DNA from 4 places in the Streptomyces sp. NPDC058195 genome. Region 2 is predicted to be linked to each of the others. Evidence: riboswitches for the same ligand, from Rfam matches in the RefSeq annotation. Region 2 holds a riboswitch; each other region holds the start of a gene.

What was found. A riboswitch is a leader RNA that binds a small molecule or an ion and turns the genes downstream of it on or off. The one in region 2 is predicted to bind cobalamin.
Region 1: linked by a shared signal. The riboswitch ahead of cobN (cobaltochelatase subunit CobN) and the one ahead of ACFVWY_RS29050 (ribonucleoside-diphosphate reductase subunit alpha) in region 2 are both predicted to bind cobalamin.
Region 3: linked by a shared signal. The riboswitch ahead of ACFVWY_RS10235 (FecCD family ABC transporter permease) and the one ahead of ACFVWY_RS29050 (ribonucleoside-diphosphate reductase subunit alpha) in region 2 are both predicted to bind cobalamin.
Region 4: linked by a shared signal. The riboswitch ahead of ACFVWY_RS15065 (cobalamin biosynthesis protein) and the one ahead of ACFVWY_RS29050 (ribonucleoside-diphosphate reductase subunit alpha) in region 2 are both predicted to bind cobalamin.

What each region holds. Positions count from the first base shown of each region.
Region 1 is NZ_JBHVVM010000006.1:194,825-200,330, reverse strand. It holds gene cobN (cobaltochelatase subunit CobN) at 1-3,391, opposite strand, end outside; cobalamin riboswitch at 3,462-3,613, opposite strand; gene ACFVWY_RS10415 (hypothetical protein) at 3,671-4,996, shown strand; gene ACFVWY_RS10410 (precorrin-8X methylmutase) at 5,061-5,506, shown strand, end outside.
Region 2 is NZ_JBHVVM010000029.1:104,021-109,526, reverse strand. It holds gene ACFVWY_RS29060 (DUF3311 domain-containing protein) at 253-507, shown strand; gene mctP (monocarboxylate uptake permease MctP) at 504-2,141, shown strand; cobalamin riboswitch at 2,292-2,437, shown strand; gene ACFVWY_RS29050 (ribonucleoside-diphosphate reductase subunit alpha) at 2,578-4,989, shown strand; gene ACFVWY_RS29045 (ribonucleotide-diphosphate reductase subunit beta) at 4,989-5,506, shown strand, end outside.
Region 3 is NZ_JBHVVM010000006.1:157,022-162,527, reverse strand. It holds gene ACFVWY_RS10245 (ABC transporter substrate-binding protein) at 1-277, opposite strand, end outside; gene ACFVWY_RS10240 (ABC transporter ATP-binding protein) at 293-1,078, opposite strand; gene ACFVWY_RS10235 (FecCD family ABC transporter permease) at 1,078-2,106, opposite strand; cobalamin riboswitch at 2,289-2,410, opposite strand; gene ACFVWY_RS10230 (hypothetical protein) at 2,406-2,741, opposite strand; gene ACFVWY_RS10225 (ankyrin repeat domain-containing protein) at 2,962-3,663, shown strand; gene ACFVWY_RS10220 (GntR family transcriptional regulator) at 3,672-4,316, opposite strand; gene cynR (transcriptional regulator CynR) at 4,380-5,288, opposite strand; gene ACFVWY_RS10210 (carbonic anhydrase) at 5,412-5,506, shown strand, end outside.
Region 4 is NZ_JBHVVM010000010.1:66,766-72,271, forward strand. It holds gene ACFVWY_RS15055 (anion permease) at 1-769, shown strand, start outside; gene ACFVWY_RS15060 (hypothetical protein) at 806-1,036, shown strand; cobalamin riboswitch at 1,185-1,315, shown strand; gene ACFVWY_RS15065 (cobalamin biosynthesis protein) at 1,454-2,452, shown strand; gene ACFVWY_RS15070 (cobyric acid synthase) at 2,449-4,056, shown strand; gene ACFVWY_RS15075 (putative cobaltochelatase) at 4,053-5,506, shown strand, end outside.

The sequences.
Region 1 (5,506 bases), on a different contig from region 2:
ACATCCAGTCGGCGATCACGCCGGTCGTCGCGTCGTAACCGAAGAGGTAGTCGACGGTGGCCGCCAGCTCGAAGGCGCCCTTGTACCCGTGGCGCCGCATCGCCTCGATCCACTTGGGGTTCACGACCCGGGCCCGGAAGACCCGGGAGGTCTCCTCGACGAGGGTGCGGGTGCGGACCGTCTCGGGGCGGGTGGAGTCGCCGATGTACGCCTCCGGGGCGGTGCCCCGCAGCGCGCGGACGGTGGCCACCATGCCGCCGTGGTACTGGAAGTAGTCGTCCGAGTCGGCGATGTCGTGCTCGCGGGTGTCGGTGTTCTTGGCGGCGACCGCGATCCGCTTGTACGCCGTCTCCATCTCCTCGCGGGCCGGGCGGCCGTCCAGCTCACGTCCGTAGGCGTAGCCGCCCCACACCGAGTAGACCTCGGCGAGGTCCGCGTCGGTGCGCCAGTCCCGGGAGTCGATGAGCTGGAGCAGACCGGCACCGTACGTGCCGGGGCGAGAGCCGAAGATACGGGTGGTGGCGCGCCGCTCGTCGCCGTGGGCGGCCAGGTCGGCCTGGGTGTGGGCGCGTACGTGGTTCTGCCCGGCCGGCTCGTCCAGCCCGGCGACGAGCCGGACCGCGTCGTCGAGGAGGCCGATGGTGTGCGGGAAGGCGTCGCGGAAGAACCCGCTGATGCGGAGGGTGACGTCGATACGGGGACGGCCGAGTTCGGCGGGCGGGATCGCCTCCAGTCCGGTGACCCGGCGTGAGGCGTCGTCCCACACCGGCCGGACGCCGAGCAGGGCGAAGGCCTCCGCCACGTCGTCGCCCGCGGTCCGCATGGCGCTGGTGCCCCACAGGGACAGGCCGACCGAGGTGGGCCAGTCGCCGTTGTCGGCGCGGTAGCGCTCCAGCAGCGAGTCGGCCAGGGCCTGGCCGGTCTCCCAGGCGAGGCGCGAGGGTACGGCCTTGGGGTCGACGGAGTAGAAGTTGCGCCCGGTCGGCAGGACGTTGACCAGGCCGCGCAGCGGGGAGCCGGAAGGTCCGGCGGGCACGAACCCGCCGTCCAGCGCGTGCAGCGCGTGGTCGAGTTCGGCGGTGGTGGCGGCCAGCCGCGGCACCACCTCGCGGGCCGCGAAGGCGAGGATGTCGGCGACCGCCGCCGGGTGCCCGGCCGCCACCGCGGCAACCGCGTCCGGCGCCCAGCCGGCGTCCTCCATCGCCTGGACCAGCGCGCGGGCCCGCTCCTCGGCCTGGTCGGCGGTGATCCGGGTCGCGGCGGACTCGTCGAGCCCCAGGGCCTCGCGCAGTCCCGGCAGCGAGGCCGTACCGCCCCAGATCTGACGGGCCCGCAGGATCGCGAGGACGAGGTTGACGCGGTCGGGGCCCGCGGGAGCGCCGCCGAGGACGTGGAGGCCGTCGCGGATCTGGACGTCCTTGATCTCGCAGAGCCAGCCGTCCAGATGCATGATGAAGTCGTCGAAGCCCTCGTCCTCGGGCCGGTCCGCCACACCCAGGTCGTGGTCGAGCTTGGCGGCCTGGATGAGGGTCCAGATCTGGGCACGGACCGCAGGCAGCTTCGCCGGGTCCATCGCGGCGATCTGCGCGTGCTCGTCCAGGAGCTGTTCCAGCCGGGCGATGTCCCCGTAGCTGTCGGCCCGCGCCATCGGCGGCACCAGGTGGTCGACGAGGGTGGCGTGCACCCGGCGCTTGGCCTGGGTTCCCTCGCCCGGGTCGTTGACCAGGAACGGGTAGACCAGCGGGAGGTCACCGAGCGCGGCGTCGGGGCCGCAGGCCGCGGAGAGTCCGGCGTTCTTGCCGGGCAGCCACTCCAGGTTGCCGTGCTTGCCGAGGTGGATCATCGCGTCGGCCCCGAAGCCGTTGTCGTCGGCACGGGCGGCGATCCAGCGGTAGGCGGCCAGGTAGTGGTGCGAGGGCGGCAGGTCCGGGTCGTGGTAGATCGCGATCGGGTTCTCGCCGAAGCCGCGCGGCGGCTGGATGAGGATCAGCAGGTTCCCGAACCGCAGGGCGGCGAGCACGATGTCGCCGTCCGGGTTGCGTGACCGGTCCACGAACATCTCGCCCGGGGCGGGGCCCCAGTGCTCCTCGACGGCCTCGCGCAGCTCGGCCGGGAGCACCGCGTACCAGCGCCGGTAGTCGGCGGCCGGGATGCGGACGGGGTTGCGGGCCAGCTGCTCCTCGGTGAGCCACTCCTGGTCGTGGCCGCCCGCCTCGATCAGCGCGCGGATCAGCTCGTCACCGTCGCCCGACACCAGGCCGGGGATCTCCTGCGTACCGAAGTCGTAGCCCGCGTCCAGGAGTCGGCGCAGCAGGGCGACGGCGCTGGCGGGGGTGTCGAGCCCGACGGCGTTGCCGATCCGGGAGTGCTTGGTCGGGTACGCGGACAGCACCAGCGCGATCCGCTTCTCGTCAGCCGGGATGTGGCGCAGCCGGGCATGGCGCACGGCGATCCCGGCGACGCGGGCGGCGCGTTCGGTGTCGGCGACGTACGCGGGCAGTCCGTCCTCGTCGATCTCCTTGAAGGAGAAGGGCACGGTGATCAGGCGGCCGTCGAACTCGGGCACCGCGATCTGGCTGGCGGCGTCGAGCGGGGAGACGCCTTCGTCGTTGTCCTCCCAGTCGGTGCGCGATCCGGTGAGGCAGAGGGCCTGGAGGATGGGGACGTCGAGACCGCTGAGGACGCCCGCGTCCCAGGACTCGTCGTCGCCGCCCGCCGATGCCTCGGCCGGCCGGGTGCCGCCCGCGGCGAGGACGGTCGTCACGATCGCGTCGGCGGCGCCGAGCGCCTCGATGAGCTCGGGTTCGGGGCTGCGCAACGAGGCGACGTACAGCGGCAGCGGCCGGGCGCCCGCCTCCTCGACGGCCCGGCACAGCGCCTCGACGAAGGCGGTGTTGCCGCTCATGTGATGGGCGCGGTAGTAGAGCACGGCGACCACGGGGCCGTCGGTGCGGTGGGCGGTGCGCTCCAGCGGGCCCCAGGAGGGGGCCGGGGCGGGCGGCTCGAATCCGTGCCCGGTGAGCAGCACGGTGTCGGAGAGGAAGCGGGCGAGCTGGTCCAGGTTGGCGGGCCCGCCGTGGGCCAGATAGGCGTGTGCCTCGGCGGCGATGCCGACGGGGACGGTGGAAGCGGCCATCAGCTGGGCGTCGGGGGCCTGTTCGCCGGTGAGCACGACGACCGGGCGGCCGGTGGCGAGCACCTGGTCGAGCCCTTCCTGCCAGGCCCGCACGCCGCCGAGGAGGCGGACCACGACCAGTTCGGCGCCGTCCAGGAGTCCGGGGAGGTCCTGGAGCGGAAGGCGGGAGGGGTTGGCGTAGCGGTAGGGAACCGGGCCGTCCGAGGCGCGGGCGCTGAGCAGGTCGGTGTCGGACGTCGACAGGAGCAGGATCATGCGGCGTCGGGCCTTCCTCGGGGTGTCCACGCCCCGGGCGGTGTCGGATGGAGCACCCCTGCCCGAAGAGGGCCGGGGGTCCGGTGAGGGGAGTTCCTGACTCACCCGGCCGTGGCCGGGCTCACAGTGGCGGGACCGTGCCGGAATCGCACCGGACTTCCTCCCCTTTGTCGCCGTCTGTGGCGACGACGTGCCGGATGGCCCGTCACTAGGCATAGTAAGGGCCGGTCGGCCTCGGGGGGGCAGGCGGATCCGTTCGGATCCGTCCGTATGGTCGGTATGCTCGCCGCCATGCCCCCACCTGCCATTTCTTCACCCGCCTCGTCGGGAGCTCCGTCTTCCCGGGGCCGTGGTGACGCCTGCCCCGGTGCGCTGCGGCTGCACCGGGCGGACGACGGTGCGCTGGCCCGGGTCCGTGTGCCCGGCGGTCTGCTGACGGACACACGGGCCACGGCCCTGGGATCGGCGGCGGAGAGCCTGGGCGATGGTGAGGTGCATCTCACTTCGCGCGGCAACGTCCAACTGCGCGGGCTGCGCCCGGACTGCGGGGCCGAGCTGGCCGAACGGCTGGGCGCGGCGGGGCTGCTGCCCTCCGCACCCCACGAGCGGGTGCGCAATGTCGTGGCCTCGCCCCTCAGCGGGCTCGACGGCCGTGGTGTGCGGGACGTGGGGCCCTGGCTGTCCGAACTGGACGCGCTGCTGTGCGCGGACGACGGGGCGGCGGAACTGTCCGGCAGGTTCCTGTTCGTACTCGACGACGGCCGCGGCGATGTGGACGCGCTGGGCGGCGATGTGTCCCTGCTGGCGGAGGACTCCTCGTCGGCACTGCTGCGGATCGGTACGGGCCGGAGCGTGCTGCGCGTCCCGGCCGCGTGGGCACCGCGGGCCGCGCTGATGGCGTCCGCCGCCTTCCTGGAGCGGGCCTCGGACACCGGGGCCTGGCGGGTCTCCGACCTGCCCGGCGAAGGCGACGGCCTCCTTGACCTGGTCGCAAAACGCCTGCGGGCGGCGGGAGTTGACGTCGTCGCGGCCGGGTACCGGGACGCGCCGGGGCGCTCGGACGGGCCCGGCACCGGCATCGTGACCGGCACCTCACCCGGGCAGGCCGCGCTGTCGGCCGGCCTGCCGCTGGGGCGCGCCACGTCCGCGCAGTGGCGGGCGCTGGTGGACACGGCCCGTCACCGGGGCCGCGGCGAGCTGCGGCTGACCCCGTGGCGCGGCGTCGTCGTACCGGCGGTGGAGCGGCGGGGAGCCGCGGAGGCGCTGGGGGCGCTGGGGAAGGCCGGTCTCGTCGTCGCGCCCGATTCCCCCTGGACCGGTGTGGGTGCCTGTATCGGCCGCCCCGGCTGCGCCAGGTCGCTGGCCGACGTACGGGCCGACGCGGCGGCCGCGGCGGGGGCCGTGGGACCGCTGCCGGTGTACTGGTCCGGGTGCGAACGCCGGTGCGGCCATCCGCGCGGCACCTGGGTCGATGTCGTGGCCGTTCCCGGCGGGCACCATGTCTCCGTCGTACGGGAGGGGGAACCGGCTGTGCCCGTGCGGGTCTGCGGCGGACCGGACGGGCTCGCCGCCGCGGTGGCCGCGGCACGCCGCGCCCACGGCTGACCCGCCCCGCCCCGCTCCCCCGTACCCGAACCGTTGTATGTCCGAGGAAGAAAGCGAAAGCACTGTGCACCAGTACGAGAAGGACGGACCGGCGATCTACCGCCAGTCCTTCGCCACGATCCGCGCGGAGGCCGATCTGGCCGGTCTGCCCGCCGATGTGAGCCAGGTCGCGGTCCGGATGATCCACGCCTGCGGGATGGTCGACCTCGTCAGGGACCTCGCCTTCTCGCCGGACGCGGTGGCCCGTGCCCGCGCCGCGCTGCGGGCCGGTGCGCCCATTCTGTGCGATGTGGCGATGGTCGCCAGCGGTGTCACCCGCAAGCGGCTGCCCGCGGACAACGACGTGGTGTGCACCCTGTCCGACCCGGCGGTGCCGGAGCTCGCGAAGCGGCTGGGCACCACCCGCAGCGCCGCCGCGCTGGAGCTGTGGCGCGACCGGCTGGAGGGTGCGGTGGTCGCCGTCGGGAACGCGCCGACCGCTCTGTTCCGGCTGCTGGAGATGATCGAGGA
Region 2 (5,506 bases):
CGAGGTCGCATTCCGGCCACCCCGCCCCTCTTCACCATCCCCGGGCCCCTGTGGAACGCACCACTCCACAGGGGCCTTTCGGCTGCCCTGGTACGGACCAGCCCTCGCACGTATACCGCGTTTCCGTGTATACGTACCAACCGGTCGGACCGTTGCCGGACCGCAATGCGGACGGGGGGTGACGGTGACCGGAACCTCCCCTAGATTTCCTGCGCATTACAAGGGTGATCAGCGAGGGGACGGAGTCGCCGCATGGCAGTGGAACCAGAGGAAAAACCGCCCACCATCACACCGGTCAGAGTGGTCGTCGCCCTCTGTCTCGTCGCGCCGTTCGTGGCGATGCTGTGGGTGAGTTCGTACGCGAAGGTGGAACCCACCTTCATCGGCATCCCGTTCTTCTACTGGTACCAGATGCTCTGGGTGCCGGTCTCCGCCGCGCTCACGATGATCGCGTACAAGCTGTGGCAGCGTGACCAGCGCGCCCGCAAGGGGGGTGGGCAGGCATGAAGGACGGTGTGAACGGCGTCGCGCTCGGCGTCTTCATCTTCTTCTTCGCGGCCGTCACGGTCATGGGCTTCATGGCGGCCCGCTGGCGCAGGGCCGAGAACGAGGCCAGCCTCGACGAATGGGGCCTGGGCGGCCGGTCGTTCGGCACCTGGGTGACCTGGTTCCTGCTCGGCGGCGACCTGTACACGGCGTACACCTTCGTCGCCGTCCCGGCGGCGATCTACGCGGCGGGCGCGGCGGGCTTCTTCGCCGTGCCGTACACGATCCTGGTGTACCCGCTGATCTTCACCTTCCTGCCCAGGCTGTGGTCGGTCTCGCACAAGCACGGCTACGTCACCACCTCGGACTTCGTCCGCGGGCGCTTCGGCTCGAAGGGGCTGTCGCTGGCGATCGCCGTCACCGGCATCCTCGCCACGATGCCGTACATCGCGCTCCAGCTCGTCGGCATCCAGGCGGTGCTGGACGTGATGGGCGTCGGCGGCGGCGAGACCACGCACTGGTTCATCAAGGACCTGCCGCTGCTGATCGCGTTCGCGGTGCTCGCCGCGTACACCTACTCCTCCGGGCTGCGCGCGCCCGCGCTGATCGCGTTCGTCAAGGACGGGCTGATCTACCTGGTCATCGCGGTGGCGATCATCTACATCCCGATCAAGCTGGGCGGCTTCGACGACATCTTCGCCAAGGCGGGCGAGGCGTTCTCGCAGACCAGCGAGGCCACCGGCAAACCGCGCGGCGCGCTCGCACCGGGCGAGGCGGGCCAGTGGGGTTACGCGACGCTGGCACTGGGCTCGGCACTGGCGCTGTTCATGTACCCGCACTCCATCACGGCGACGCTCTCCAGCCGCAGCCGCAACGTGATCCGGCGCAACACCACGATCCTGCCGCTGTACTCGCTGATGCTGGGCCTGCTGGCGCTGCTCGGCTTCATGGCGATCGCCGCCGGGATCAAGGTGGACAACGGCCAGCTGGCCATCCCGCAGCTGTTCGAGACCATGTTCCCGGACTGGTTCGCGGGGGTCGCCTTCGCGGCCATCGGCATCGGCGCGCTGGTGCCCGCCGCGATCATGTCGATCGCGGCGGCGAACCTCTTCACCCGCAACATCTACAAGGACTTCCTGAAGCCGGACGCCACCCCGGCACAGGAGACCAAGGTCTCCAAGCTGGTGTCGCTGCTGGTCAAGGTCGGTGCGCTGGCCTTCGTCCTCACCATGGACAAGACCGTCGCGATCAACTTCCAGCTGCTCGGCGGGATCTGGATCCTCCAGACGATGCCCGCCCTGGTCGGCGGCCTGTTCACCCGCTGGTTCCACCGCTGGGCGCTGCTCGCGGGCTGGGCGGTCGGCATGGTGTACGGGACGGTCGCCGCGTACGGCGTCGCGTCCCCGACCCAGAAGCACTTCGGCGGCTCGTCGGCGGAGATCCCCGGCATCGGCGAGATCGGCTACATCGGCCTCACCGCGTTCGTGCTGAACATGGTGGTGACGGTGGTGCTCACCGTCGTCCTGAACGCCCTGAAGGCACCCGCCGGTACGGACGAGACCTCACCGTCCGACTACACGGCCGACGCGGGCGACCCGGGCGTCCGGGCGGAGCTCCCGGCGGCCACCGCGGGGGCGCCCGGCGGCGGCCACTGACGGCCGCTCCCGCAGGCCCCGTACGGCCCGTTCCCGGGCCCAGGACGGCCCGTTCCCGCCCCTTCCCGAGGGGCTGGGGCGGGCCGTCCGCCGTTCCGGGAATGACCCGGACATGGGTCGGCCGACACAACATCTGGGGGCTGTCTCATCGAGCGGCCCCCACATGTATGCTCGTCCTCGCTGTCGTCGCAGGGGAATCCGGTGCGAATCCGGAACTGTCCCGCAACGGTGTATCCGGTGCGCTTTTGCGCACCCCCGAGTCAGTCCGATGACCTGCCGACAGCGCATCCGGCTCGACCGATCCGGATGCTCAGACGTCCGGGCCTCGCGGTTGGGCCGGTGGACGCCGCGCAGAGTACCGCCCCGGCCCGGGTGCGCCTTTGCGGGCTGCCCCGTTCCCCCGTCGGCCCCGAGCCGAGCGTGGGAGAGCATTCACGTGACCATCGCGCCAGCCGATCCGGCTTCCGTCGCCGCCCCCGCGGCCGTCGAGTCCGAGGCGGCCGCACAGGACGGTCCCGGAGCGGCGCTGCTGCGGACCCTGACCGCCCTCACCGCCGATCTGCCCGACACCGACCCCGGCCGGGTCGCCGCCGCCGCCCTGCGTGGCCGCAGCGCGCGGGCGGACGAGGCCGAGCTGCGTTCGCTGGCCACCGAGGCGGCGGCGGGCCTGATCTCCGAGGACCCCGCGTACTCCCGGCTGGGCGCCCGGCTGCTGACCCTCGCCATCGTGGACGAGGCGGCGGGCCAGGGCGCGGTCTCCTTCTCCGCCTCCCTCGCCGTGGGGCACCGCGAGGGCCTGATCGCGGACCGCACCGCCGCCTTCGTCACCCGGCACGCGGACGCGCTGGACGCACTGGTGGAGCGCTCGCTCGCCGACGGCGCGGACGACCGCTTCGGCTACTTCGGGCTGCGGACCCTGCACAGCCGTTATCTGCTGCGCCACCCGCACACCCGCCAGGTCATCGAGACCCCCCAGCACTTCATGCTGCGGGTGGCCTGTGGTCTCGCCGAGGACGAGTCGCAGCGCGCCCTGGACGAGGTGACCGCGCTGTACGGGCTGATGAGCCGGCTCGACTACCTGCCCTCCTCGCCCACCCTCTTCAACTCCGGCACCCGGCACCCGCAGATGTCCTCCTGCTATCTGCTGGACTCGCCGCTGGACGAGCTGGACTCGATCTACGACCGCTACCACCAGGTGGCCCGGCTCTCGAAGCACGCGGGCGGCATCGGCCTCTCGTACTCCCGCATCCGCTCCCGAGGCTCGCTGATCCGCGGCACCAACGGGCATTCCAACGGCATCGTGCCGTTCCTGAAGACGCTGGACGCCTCGGTCGCCGCGGTCAACCAGGGGGGCCGCCGCAAGGGCGCCGCCGCCGTCTACCTGGAGACCTGGCACGCGGACATCGAGGAGTTCCTGGAGCTGCGCGACAACACGGGCGAGGACCAGCGGCGCACGCACAACCTCAACCTGGCGCACTGGGTGCCGGACGAGTTCATGCGCCGGGTCGAGGCGGACGGCGCGTGGTCGCTGTTCTCACCGGTCGACGTCCCCGAGCTGGTCGATCTGTGGGGTGACCGGTTCGACGCCGCGTACCGGGCGGCGGAGGCCCGGGGGCTGGCCCGCAGGACGCTGCCGGCCCGCGAACTGTACGGCCGGATGATGCGCACCCTCGCCCAGACCGGTCAGGGCTGGATGACCTTCAAGGACGCCTCCAACCGGACCGCGAACCAGACCGCCGAGCCGGGCAGCGTCGTGCACTCCTCGAACCTGTGCACCGAGATCCTGGAGGTCACCGACGACGGCGAGACCGCCGTCTGCAACCTGGGCTCGGTCAACCTCGGCGCGTTCGTCGCCGACGGAGGCATCGACTGGGAGCGGCTGGACGCCACCGTCCGCACCGCGGTGACCTTCCTGGACCGGGTCGTCGACATCAACTTCTACCCGACCGAGCAGGCGGGCCGCTCCAACGCCCAGTGGCGCCCGGTGGGCCTGGGCGCCATGGGCCTCCAGGACGTCTTCTTCCAGCTGCGGCTGCCGTTCGACTCTCCCGGGGCCCGCGCGCTCTCCACGAAGATCTCCGAGCGGATCATGCTCGCCGCCTACGAGGCGTCCTGCGCGCTCGCGGAGCGCTCGGGCCCGCTGCCCGCCTGGGAGCGGACGCGCGCGGCACGCGGGGTGCTGCACCCCGACCACTACGACACCGAGCTGAACTGGCCGGAGCGCTGGGAGGCGCTGCGCGCCCGGGTCGCGGCGTCCGGGATGCGCAACTCGCTGCTGCTGGCCATCGCGCCGACGGCGACGATCGCCTCGATCGCCGGGGTGTACGAGTGCATCGAGCCGCAGGTCTCCAACCTGTTCAAGCGCGAGACGCTCAGCGGTGAGTTCCTCCAGGTCAACGCGTACCTCGTGGAAGAGCTGAAGCAGCTCGGCGTGTGGGACGCGCGGACCCGCGAGGCGCTGCGCGAGGCGAGCGGCTCCGTGCAGGGCTTCGCCTGGATCCCCGAGGACGTACGGGCCCTGTACCGCACGGCGTGGGAGATCCCGCAGCGCGGCCTGATCGACATGGCGGCGGCCCGTACGCCGTTCCTGGACCAGAGCCAGTCGCTGAACCTGTTCCTGGAGACGCCGACGATCGGCAAGCTCTCCTCGATGTACGCGTACGCCTGGAAGCAGGGGCTGAAGACGACGTACTACCTGCGTTCGCGTCCGGCGACCCGGATCGCCCGCGCGGCCTCCGGCCGGACCGCGACCGCCGCTCCCCTTCCCGTACAGCAGGCGTCGGCGCCCGACGCGGACGCGATCGCCTGCTCCCTCGAAAACCCCGAGTCCTGCGAGGCCTGCCAGTAATGAGCTCCACCAACGCCGGGAAGAACCTGCTCGACCCGGGCTTCGAACTGACCCTGCGTCCCATGCGCTACCCGGACTTCTACGAGCGCTACCGGGACGCGATCAAGAACACCTGGACGGTCGAGGAGGTGGATCTCCACTCCGACGTGGCCGACCTCGCCAAGCTGTCGCCGGGCGAGCAGCACCTGATCGGGCGGCTCGTCGCGTTCTTCGCCACGGGTGACTCGATCGTCTCCAACAACCTGGTGCTGACGCTGTACAAGCACATCAACTCCCCCGAGGCGCGCCTGTACCTGTCGCGGCAGCTCTTCGAGGAGGCCGTGCACGTCCAGTTCTACCTGACGCTGCTGGACACCTATCTGCCCGATCCGGACGACCGGGCGGCGGCGTTCGACGCGGTCGAGGAGATCCCCTCCATCCGCGAGAAGGCGCAGTTCTGCTTCAGGTGGATGGACTCGGTCGAGAAGATCGACCGGCTGGAGACGAAGGCCGACCGCCGCCGCTTCCTCCTCAACCT
Region 3 (5,506 bases), on a different contig from region 2:
GGTCGCCCTTGTCGTCGGGCATCACGTAGCCGGCCATGTGGTCCTCCAGGCCGAGCGCGAACATGATCTCGGTGATGCCGACGTCGTTGGTGACGACGCGCTGCGGGGCCTTGTCGTAGGTCTTCTTCTCGCCGCAGTTCTCGACGGTCACCGGATAGTGGCCCGTCGCGCTCCCGGGGCTGCTCCTCGGCTCCGGGGACGCGGGCAGCTGGGCGCCGCACCCGGTGAGGACCAGGGCGGCGAGGGCGAGCGCGGCGGGGCGCAGGGGGTGGGGCATGGCGGTGGCGCCTCCTCAGGAATCGGTTCGGGCGGGGCCGAGGCGGTCGAAGAGCAGTTGCAGGGCGCCGGTCTCGGGATGCGGGACGCGGTGGGCGCGCACGCCGAAGACCTCGGCCAGCAGCTCGGGGGTGAGCACGTCGTACGGGGCTCCGGACGCCACGATCCGGCCACCGGCGATGACGTGGAGCAGGTCGCAGTGGAGTGCCGCGAGGTTGAGGTCGTGCAGGGAGGTGAGGACGGTCGGTCCGCTGTCGCGCACCAGCGCCAGCACGTCCAGCTGCTGCGCGATGTCGAGGTGGTTGGTCGGTTCGTCGAGCACCAGGAGCCGGGGCTCCTGGGCCAGGGCGCGGGCGATCAGGACCCGCTGCTTCTCACCGCCGGACAGGGTGAGGAAGCCGCGGTCGGCGAGGTGGGCGGCGCCGACCCCGGCCAGTGCCCGCGCGCAGGCCGTCCGGTCCGCCTCGGTGGCCCGGCCCACCGACGACTGGTGGGGGGTGCGTCCCATGGCCACGACCTCGGCCACGGTGAAGTCGAACTCGGAGGCGGCCTCCTGGGGAAGCGCGGCCAGTCGGCGGGCGCTCTCGCGCGGGCTCATCGCGTACAGGTCCTCGCCGTCGAGCCGGACGGTGCCCGCGGAGGGGCGCAGCGCGCGGTAGACGCAGCGCAGCAGGGTGGACTTGCCGCTGCCGTTCGGCCCGACCAGGCCGACGAGCTGGCCCTGGCCCGCGCCGAGCGTGGCGTCGCTCACCAGGCGGGCACCGGCGATCTCCACCGTCAGGTCTTCGATGTCGATCCGCATCAGGCACCTCCGAAGGAGTAGGAGCGGCGGCGCATCAGCAGCACGAAGCACGGCACGCCGATGGCCGCGGTCAGAACGCCCACGGGCAGTTCGGCGGGGGCGAGGACCACCCGGGAGAGGATGTCGACCCAGATCATCAGGACGGCGCCGACCAGCGGGGCGACGGCGAGCAGTCGGCGGTGGTCCGCGCCGACCAGCATCCGTACGGCGTGGGGCACCATCAGCCCGACGAAACCGATCGCCCCGCTCACCGCGACCACCGCTCCCGTGACGGCCGCGCAGACCACGAAGAGCTCCTTGCGCAGCCGCCCCGCGTCGACGCCCAGGGCGGCCGCCGTCTCGTCGCCCATGGCCAGGGCGTTCAGCCGTCGGGCGGACCAGGCGAGGTGGGCGAGACCGCAGAGTACGGCCCCGGCCGCGATCGGCACCGAGGCCCAGTTGGCCCCGCCGAGGCTGCCGAGCATCCACATCATCGCGGAGCGGGCGGCCTCGCCGTGCTCGGCCGCGAACACCATGAAGGTGGTGACGGCCGAGAAGCCGTAGTACATCGCGGTGCCCGTGAGGACGAGCCGCAGCGGGGTGAGGCCGCGGGCGGTGCGGGCGATCGCGTACACCAGCAGCATGGCGAGGAGCGCGGCGAGGAACGACGCCGCGGACAGCGCCCAGATGCCCAGGGCACCGAAGGCGCCGAAGATGAGTACGGCGTTGGCGCCGACGGCCGCTCCCGAGGAGATGCCGAGGACGAACGGGTCGGCGAGGGCGTTGCGGACCATGGCCTGCACGGCGATGCCGACGGCGGCCAGTCCGGCGCCGACGACGGCGGCCAGCATCGCGCGCGGGAAGCGCAGTTCCCAGACGATGGTGTACGCCGCGACCTGGTCGGCGGATATCCGTCCGCCGGTCAGCCCGGCCCACAGATAGCGCAGCACCTCGCCCCAGGAGAGCCCGGAGGCCCCGATGCCCGCGCCGCAGACCAGGGAGACCAGCAGCGCCGCGCACAGCACGGGTACGAGGAGTTTCGGTGACATCCGGCGGGGCGGCGCGGGCCCGGATCCGGCTCGGGCCGCGCGGAAGGGCGCGGCAGACCGACGGGCGAGAGGGGTGGCCACGGGCGGTTCGCTTTCGCCTCGGGCCGTGCATCTACGTCATCAACGGAGCGGCCCGGACGCGGCGCGCCCCGTGCAGCACCCATCGCAGTCCACGGCGAATTGACAGGAGCCTTCACCGCCGCGGGTAATCGGGCTCACGGGGCCCTGTTCGGGCACCGTCTACCGTTGCGGGTCAGCGCCGGACTTCGACCGGACTTCCCCCGCGGGGCAGATGCAGCTTAACCCGAGTGGTCCGGTGCCTCCTCGCCCCCGTCCGAGTCCGGACGCGCCGCCTCGGCCCGCTCCGGTGCGTGGGCCCGGCGCGCGGTGCGCCAGGCCCGGCTCAGTACCAGCGTCGGCAGACCGGCGACGGCAGCGACGGCGAGCCCGGCGACCTGCTGGGGCCAGCCGCCCTCGGCGTCGGCTATCGCTCCCGTGTAGCCGACGCCCAGCATGATCAGCAGTTCCCCGGCCGTCTCGCCCCGGTACGCCCCGCGGGGGAACCCGGCCGTCCGAACGGTTCCGCCAGAACCCTGCTCCCCTTGCCCGGCATGGCGCCCCCATCGACGGCTCATGCGGATTCCCACCGGTCTTGTACCCCGGGCACCCGCGGCCACACCGCTCCTGGCAGGGGTGACGGAGCCGCGGGCGCATCGTACGAACGGCTGACACGGGGGTCGTCCTGAGGGGTACGCATCGCCCGCCGGTTCGGTGACCGTGCGCACCGGGGGCGCGTCGAGCATGGAGGGTGCGGGCCCGTACCGTCCGGGGCCCGCCCACGGATTGCGAGGAACCATGCCTTCGACACGACGCGCCGCTCTCCTGACCGTCCCGCTCCTCGGGATCGCCCTGCTCGCGACGGCGTGCGGCGGATCGTCCGGGGCCGGGGCCGGGGCGAAGCCCGTGGGCTCCGACCGGGCCCTGCTCGACGCGGCGCGTTCCGGGGACGCGGACGCGGTGCGCGCCGCGATCGAGCGGGGTGCCCGGCTGGAGACCCGCGACGGGGACCGCCGTACCCCGCTCCTGCTGGCCGCCTCCCGCGACCACGTCGAGGCCGCCGAGGTTCTGGTCCGCGCGGGTGCCGACCCGGACGCCCTGGACCGGCAGCACGACACACCGTGGCTGGTGACGGGGGTGACCGGCAGTGCGGCGATGGCCCGGACCCTGGCGGTCGCCGGCCCGGACTACACCATCGTCAACCGCTACGGCGGCACGTCCCTGATCCCGGCGGGGGAACACGGCCACGTCGGCTACGTGCGGGAGGTCACCACCAACCCGGACATCGACGTCGACATCGACCATGTCAACGACCTCGGCTGGACGGCCCTCCTGGAGGCCGTCATCCTCGGCGACGGCGGCGAGGACCACCAGGAGACCGTGCGGCTGCTGCTGGCCGCGGGCGCCGATCCGGAGATCGCCGACCGGTCCGGGACCACCGCGCTCCAGCACGCCCGGCAGCGCGGATTCGACGAGATCGCCGGGCTGCTGGGCGGCTGACCGGTCCCTCAGGAGGGTGCGCGCCGGGCGGCCGCCGCGTTGCGGCCCGAGATCAGGTGGCGGCTCGCCAGCTCCGCCACGCCCGCGACGTCCCGTTCGGCGATCGCCGTGTACAGGCCCTCGTGTTCGCGCGCGACGCCCTCCAGGTCGTCGTGCTGTCCCAGCAGCCAGCGCATCCTGCTGCGCAGGGTCGCCTGGAGTTCGTTCAGGAGCTCGTTGTCGGCCAGCGCCGTGACCGTCTCGTGGAAGTCGGCGGCGGCCCGGCGGGCGCCCACGGCGTCACCCTTGGCGGCGGCCTTCAGCTCGGCGTCCAGATCCGCGCGGAGCTTTTCGAGCCCCGCGCGGGTGCGCCGCTGGGCGGCCAGCCGGAAGGTCAGGGACTCCAGGGCCGCGCGGACCTCGTCGAGGTCCTCCACGTCCGCCGGGGTGAATTCCCGTACGACGGCCCAGGTGCGGGGCCTGGGGGTGACCAGGCCCTCGGTGACCAGCGCCTTCAGGGCCTCGCGTACCGGCAGTCTGCTCACCCCGAGCTCCGCGGCGAGTTCGCGCTCGACGAGTTTGCTGCCCGGCTCGCGCGCGCCGTCGATGATCTCGTCACGCAGCTGGCGCGTGACCCGTTCCGACTCGGGCTCGAAGTCCCCAGACCCTGTCATGGGCCCGATTGTCTCATCACCCGGCACCCTCACCCCCCAGGCCGCCCGCCGGTACGGGACGCGTCAGGCGGGTGTGTAGCCGCGGGTGCGGACGAGGTCGTGGACGAGTCCGGTGAAGGCGTGCGCGGCGGCGCTCTCGTAGCCGCTCTCCCGGCGCAGCAGGGTCGCGACCCGGGTGGGCAGCGGGGGGTCGACGGGGACGGGGCCGAGGTGCGGGTCGTCGTCCGTGATCGCCAGGGGCAGCACGGTGGCCAGCGGGCCGGTGCGCCGGACGATCTCGGTGAGGGCCTGGATGGTGTTGGCCTCGACCGCGATCGGGGGGTCGATCCGGTGCAGGGCGAAGTAGTCGTCGATATGACTGCGGGTGACGAAGTCGCTGCTGAGCAAGGCGAGTTGCTGATCGGCCAGCTCATGTACCGGCAGGGGGCGCTCACCCCGGGCCTCGGCGCGGTGGGCGCCGGTGACCAGGCTCAGGGGCTCGGTGAACAACGGGGTCGCGGCGATGCCGGGGAGGTGGGTTTTGGCGAAGGCGATGCCGAGGTCGAGTTCGTCGGCCAGCAGGCTCGCCTCCATGCGGTCCTGTGTCATCTCCCGGAGGTCCAGCGTGACACCGGGGTGGCGGGTGTGCAGCGCCTGGATGAGGGGGCCGACGAGATACGCGGCGAAGGTGGGGGTGAGCGCCAGCCGCAGATGCCCGCGGGAGAGGTCCGCGACGTCCAGGACGGCACGATCGGCGGCCGCCAGCTCCCGCAGGGCACGTCGCGCGTAGTGCACGTAGGCCGCGCCCGCGTCGGTGGGGCGGACACGGCGGCCGCTGCGGTCGAGCAGCTGGGCGCCGACGGCCCGCTCCAGCTGCTTGATCTGCTGCGACAGCGTCGGCTGCGAGATGCGCAGCTCCTCGGCGGCGCGCGTGAAATTGCCGTGTTCGGCCACCGCGATGAGGTAGCGGAGATGCCGCAGTTCAGGTCCCATCAGTAAATAATAGAGCTGATCTATAGGGATCATGGATACCAAGTCTTGGACACTATAGCTACAGGTCATGCATGGTGGTTCTCGTCAGCCCCTCGGGGCGGCACCCATCGAAAGGAGTGACCGATGCAGGACCTCACGGACGGCGTCACGCGATTCCACCGCGATGTCTTTCCCGCGAAGGCGGACCTCTTCGCCCGCCTGGCCACGACACACCGGCC
Region 4 (5,506 bases), on a different contig from region 2:
GAAGATCCGCGACGAGGCCCAGGAACGGGCCACCGCCAAGGGCTACCGGGCCGGGCAGATCGCCTCGGCCGGGCTGGTCTCCCTCGCCCACGGCACCAATGACGCGCAGAAGACCATGGGCATCATCACCCTGGCCCTGGTCACCGGCGGGGTCCTGAGCCCCGGGTCCAACCCGCCGGTCTGGGTGATCGTGTCCGCGGGTCTGGCCATCGCGCTCGGCACCTACCTGGGCGGCTGGCGCATCATCCGCACCATGGGCAGCGGCCTCACCGACCTCAGGCCGCCGCAGGGCTTCGCCGCTCAGACCAGCGCCGCCACGGTCATCCTGGCCTCCTCGCACCTCGGCTTCTCGCTCTCCACCACCCAGTCCTGCTCCGGCGCCGTGATGGGCGCGGGCCTCGGCCGTCAGGGCGGTGTGGTCCGCTGGTCCACCGCCACCCGGATGTTCGTGGCCTGGGGCCTGACCCTGCCGGCCGCCGGTCTGGTCGGGGCGGGCGCGGAGCTGCTCACCAAGCAGGGCACCTGGGGAGTGATCGTCGTCGCGGCGCTGCTGGTCCTGGGCTCCGGCTCGATCTGGCTGCTCTCCCGTCGCAAGCCGGTCGGCCACGACGATGTCGCCCCGGCCGAGCCCGCGGGCGTCGTCACCACGGCCATCGCCGCCGTCAGCCCGCCGCCCACCGCGGCCCAGGTTTCGGCCGCGACCGTCATGGCCGCCGTCCCCGCCGCGTCCGTCACCCCCCAGGACCCGGCGCAGCCCGCCACCGTCTGACCGGTCGCCCCGATCCCGACCGTCTAAGGATTCAGCATGAAAATCGACTGGGCAGCCCTCGGTTCCGTGTTCGGCGTCTCCCTCGTGGTCACCGTCGCGCTGGTGGGCCTCTTCACCCTGGGCATCGTCGGCCTCTCCAAGCAGGCCGAACCCGCGGCACAGGGCGGCTCCGGCGGCTCGCTGCTGCTGGCCCGCGCCGGTGCGTACGCCTGCTTCGCGCTGTGCGCGGCGGCCGTCGGGTACGGCATCTATCTGATCGTCGCCTGAACCGCACCGCGTACGCCCCGATCGGGCCGGACACCCCGGGTGTCCGGCCCGATGTGGGTATCAGCACACTGCGCCGCCGCAGGTCAACGGTAGGTTGACGGGCCTTCGCGGGGCGTGGTGGACTGCCGGAGCCAATTACGGCGACAGCAGAGGAAGCCGGTGCGAATCCGGCGCGGTCCCGCCACTGTCACCGGGGAGCGGTCCCCCACACCGGACGTCACGGCGCGCGCGAGCGGGCTGGAAGGCCGGGGGCCCGCGGATCCGGGAGCCAGGAGACTCTCGTCGCCCGTCACGTCGAACCAGGGCGCGGACCCTGAGTGAGGACATATCGCCATGCCCGGCCGCCGTGTGCCCGCTGTCCCAGGCCCCAGGTCCTGTCGTACGAGAACCCTCCGCGGCGCGACGGCCGGCTGAGCCGTGCGAGCCGACCGCATCTTCGCGTACGGCGCCACCGCCGGTCTGATCGGCGACCTGCTGCTCGGTGACCCCCGCAGGGGCCATCCGGTCGCCGCCTTCGGGCGGGCCGCGGCGGGCGTCGAGCGCCGCCTGTGGCACGACCACCGCGGCTGGGGCGCGCTGCACACCCTGGTCTGCGCCGGAGCCGCCGCTGGCGGTGCCGCGCTGGCCGCCCGCGCGGTACGCCGCAGTCCCGCCGCCTCCGTGGCGCTGACCGCCGCCGCCACCTGGTCCGTCGTCGGCGGTACGTCCCTGGGCCGGGAGGCGCGGGCCATCGGCGGCGCCCTGGACGCCGGTGACCTCGCCCTGGCCCGTGAACGGCTGCCCCATCTGTGCGGGCGCGATCCGGAGGCCCTGGACGGGCCGCAGATCGCCCGCGCCGTCGTGGAGTCCGTGGCGGAGAACACCTCGGACGCCGTGGTCGGCGCCCTGGTGTGGGGCGCGCTGGCCGGGGTTCCCGGGCTGGCCGGTTTCCGGGCGGTCAACACCCTCGACGCCATGGTCGGCCACACATCGCCGCGCCTGCGCCGCTACGGCTGGGCCTCGGCCCGCCTCGACGACCTCGCGGGCTGGCCCGGCGCCCGGCTCACCGCCCTGCTCGCGGTGGCCGCCGGGGGGCGCCCGAGGGGCGCGCTCCACGCCTGGCGGGCCGACGCGGCCCAGCACCCGAGCCCCAACGCGGGCCCGGTGGAGGCCGCGTTCGCGGGGGCGCTCGGCGTACGGCTGGGCGGGACTCTCGCGTACGGGGGCCGGGTGGAGCACCGTGCGGTACTCAACGGGGAGAGCGGCCGCGCGGTGGAGAGCGCGGACATCGAACGCGCGGTGCGGCTGTCGCGTCGCGTGAGCGCGCTGGCTCTCGGCGTGTGCGTGGCGGGACGGCTCGGCGCGGCCTGCGCCGTACGACGGATCGGTGCGCGCAGGGCGGCGGGGCCGCGCGGCGCGGGACGGAGGACCTCATGAGCGGCGGGCTGCTGGTCGCCGGGACCACCTCGGACGCGGGCAAGAGCGTCGTCACGGCGGGCATCTGCCGCTGGCTGGTGCGCCGGGGCGTGAAGGTGGCGCCCTTCAAAGCGCAGAACATGTCACTGAACTCGTTCGTCACCCGTGAGGGCGCCGAGATCGGGCGCGCCCAGGCCATGCAGGCCCAGGCCGCCCGCGTCGAGCCGACCGCGCTGATGAACCCGGTCCTGCTGAAGCCCGGCGGCGACCGCTCCAGCCAGGTCGTCCTGATGGGGAAGCCGGTCGGCGAGATGAGCGCGCGCGGCTACCACGGCGGCCGCCAGGAGGCCCTGTTCGGCACGGTCGTGGACTGCCTGGAGCAGTTGCGGGCCACGTACGACGCGGTGATCTGCGAGGGGGCGGGCAGCCCGGCCGAGATCAACCTGCGGCGCACCGACATCGTGAACATGGGCATCGCGCGGGCGGCGGGCTTCCCGGTCGTGGTGGTCGGCGACATCGACCGGGGCGGCGTCTTCGCGTCGTTCTTCGGTACGACGGCGCTGCTGGCCGCCGAGGACCAGGCGCTGGTCGCGGGCTATCTGGTGAACAAGTTCCGCGGTGACGTGTCGCTGCTGGAGCCCGGCCTGGACATGCTGCGCGAGCTGACCGGACGGCCGACGTACGGGGTGCTGCCCTTCGCCCACGGGCTCGGCATCGACGAGGAGGACGGGCTGCGGGTCTCGCTGCGCGGGGCGGTGCGCGAGTCGGCCGTCGCGCCGCCGCACGGCGCGGACGTGCTGCGGGTCGCGGTGTGCGCGGTGCCGTTGATGTCGAACTTCACCGATGTGGACGCGCTGGCGGCCGAGCCCGGGGTCGTCGTCCGGTTCGTGGACCGGGCCGAAGAGCTGTCCGACGCCGACCTGGTCGTGGTGCCGGGCACCCGGGGCACCGTGAAGGCACTGGCCTGGCTGCGGGAACGCGGTCTCGCCGACGCTCTGGCGCGGCGCGCGGCCGAGGGGCGGCCCGTCCTCGGCATCTGCGGCGGCTTCCAGCTCCTGGGCGAGCGCATCGAGGACGAGGTGGAGTCCCGGGCCGGTCTGGTCGAGGGCCTGCGCCTGCTCCCCGTACACATCCGCTTCGACCGGGAGAAGACCCTGGCCCGGCCGGTCGGCGAGGCGCTCGGCGCGCCCGTGGAGGGGTACGAGATCCATCACGGGGTGGCGGACGTGCGCGGCGGGGAGGCGTTCCTGGACGGCTGCCGGGTGGGGTCCGTGTGGGGCACCCACTGGCACGGTTCGCTGGAGAGCGACGTGTTCCGCCGCCGCTTCCTGACCGAGGTCGCACAGGCCGCGGGACGGCGGTTCGTCCCCGCCCCCGACACCTCCTTCGGCGCGCTGCGCGAGGAACAGCTCGACCGCCTCGGCGACCTGATAGAGGAACACGCCGACACCGACGCGCTGCTCCGGCTCATCGAGTCGGGCGCGCCGTCCGGACTGCCGTTCGTCGCTCCCGGAGCGCCCGGCGGCCCCCGCTCCCCCGCCTCCGCGCCCGAAGAGGCCGCAGGAACCACAGGGGCCACAGAAATCACAGGAACCGCCGAAAGCGCAGGAAGGACCGCCCAGTGAGTACGCATTTCCCGTTCACCGCCGTCGTCGGGCAGCAGGACCTGCAACTCGCCCTGTTGCTCAACTCCGTCTCGCCGGGCATCGGCGGTGTGCTGGTGCGGGGTGAGAAGGGCACCGCGAAGAGCACCGCCGTACGCGCGCTCTCGGCGCTGCTGCCACCGGTGGCCGTCGTGGCCGGGTGCCGGTTCTCCTGTGATCCGGCGGCGGCCGACCCGGCGTGTCCGGACGGCCCGCACGAGCCGGGCGCCGGAGTGTCACGGGACGCCCGGATGGTGGAGCTGCCGGTCGGCGCGTCGGAGGACCGGCTCGTGGGGGCGCTCGACATCGAGCGGGCGCTCGCGGAGGGCGTGAAGGCGTTCGAGCCGGGCCTGCTGGCCGACGCGCACCGCGGGATCCTCTACGTCGACGAGGTCAACCTGCTCCACGACCACCTGGTGGACCTGCTGCTGGACGCCGCCGCCATGGGCGCGTCGTACGTGGAGCGTGAGGGCGTCTCGGTCCGGCACGCGGCGCGTTTCCTGCTCGTGGGGACGATGAACCCGGAGGAGGGCGAGCTGCGGCCGCAGCTGCTCGACCGGTTCGGGCTGACCGTGGAGGTCGCCGCGTCCCGGGAGACCGACCAGCGGGTCGAGGTGGTGCGGCGGCGGCTGGCGTACGACGACGACCCCGCGGGCTTCGCGGCCGGCTGGGCCGACGAGGAGGAGGCGCTGCGGGCGAGGATCGCCGCCGCGCGGGAGCTGCTGCCCGGGGTGCGCCTCGGTGATGCTCCGCTGCGGCAGATCGCCGCGACCTGCGCGGCCTTCGAGGTCGACGGGATGCGCGCGGACATCGTGATGGCGCGGACGGCCACGGCGCTGGCCGCCTGGGCGGGGCGCACGGAGGTGCTCGCCGAGGACGTGCGGCAGGCGGCCCTGCTCGCCCTTCCGCACCGGCGGCGGCGCAATCCCTTCGACGCGCCGGGGCTCGACGAGGACAAGCTGGACGACACGCTGGAGCAGAACGGCGAGGACGACGGCCCGGACCCGGACGGCCCCGGTGGCGGCGGGCGGCCCCCGCGGGACGATGCCCCCGGCACACCGCCGCGCCCCGGCCAGGACGCCGACGACGCGTCGGCCCCGTCCGTACCGGAGCAGGGCCAGGGACAGGGACAGGCGCAGCCGTCCGGGGGCGGCGAGCAGCGGCCGGTGGGCGCCACCGAGCCGTTCCGTACGAAGATGCTGAGCGTCCCCGGGCTGGGCGAGGGCGCGGCGGGGCGCCGGTCCCGGGCGCGTACCGAGCACGGGCGCACCACCGGCGCGCGACGCCCGGAGGGCGCCCTGACCAAGCTGCACCTGTCGGCGACGGTACGGGCCGCCGCCCCGCACCAGCGGGCGCGCGGGCGGTCGGGGCGCGGGCTGGTGGTCCGGCGGGACGATCTGCGGCAGGCGACGCGGGAGGGGCGCGAGGGGAA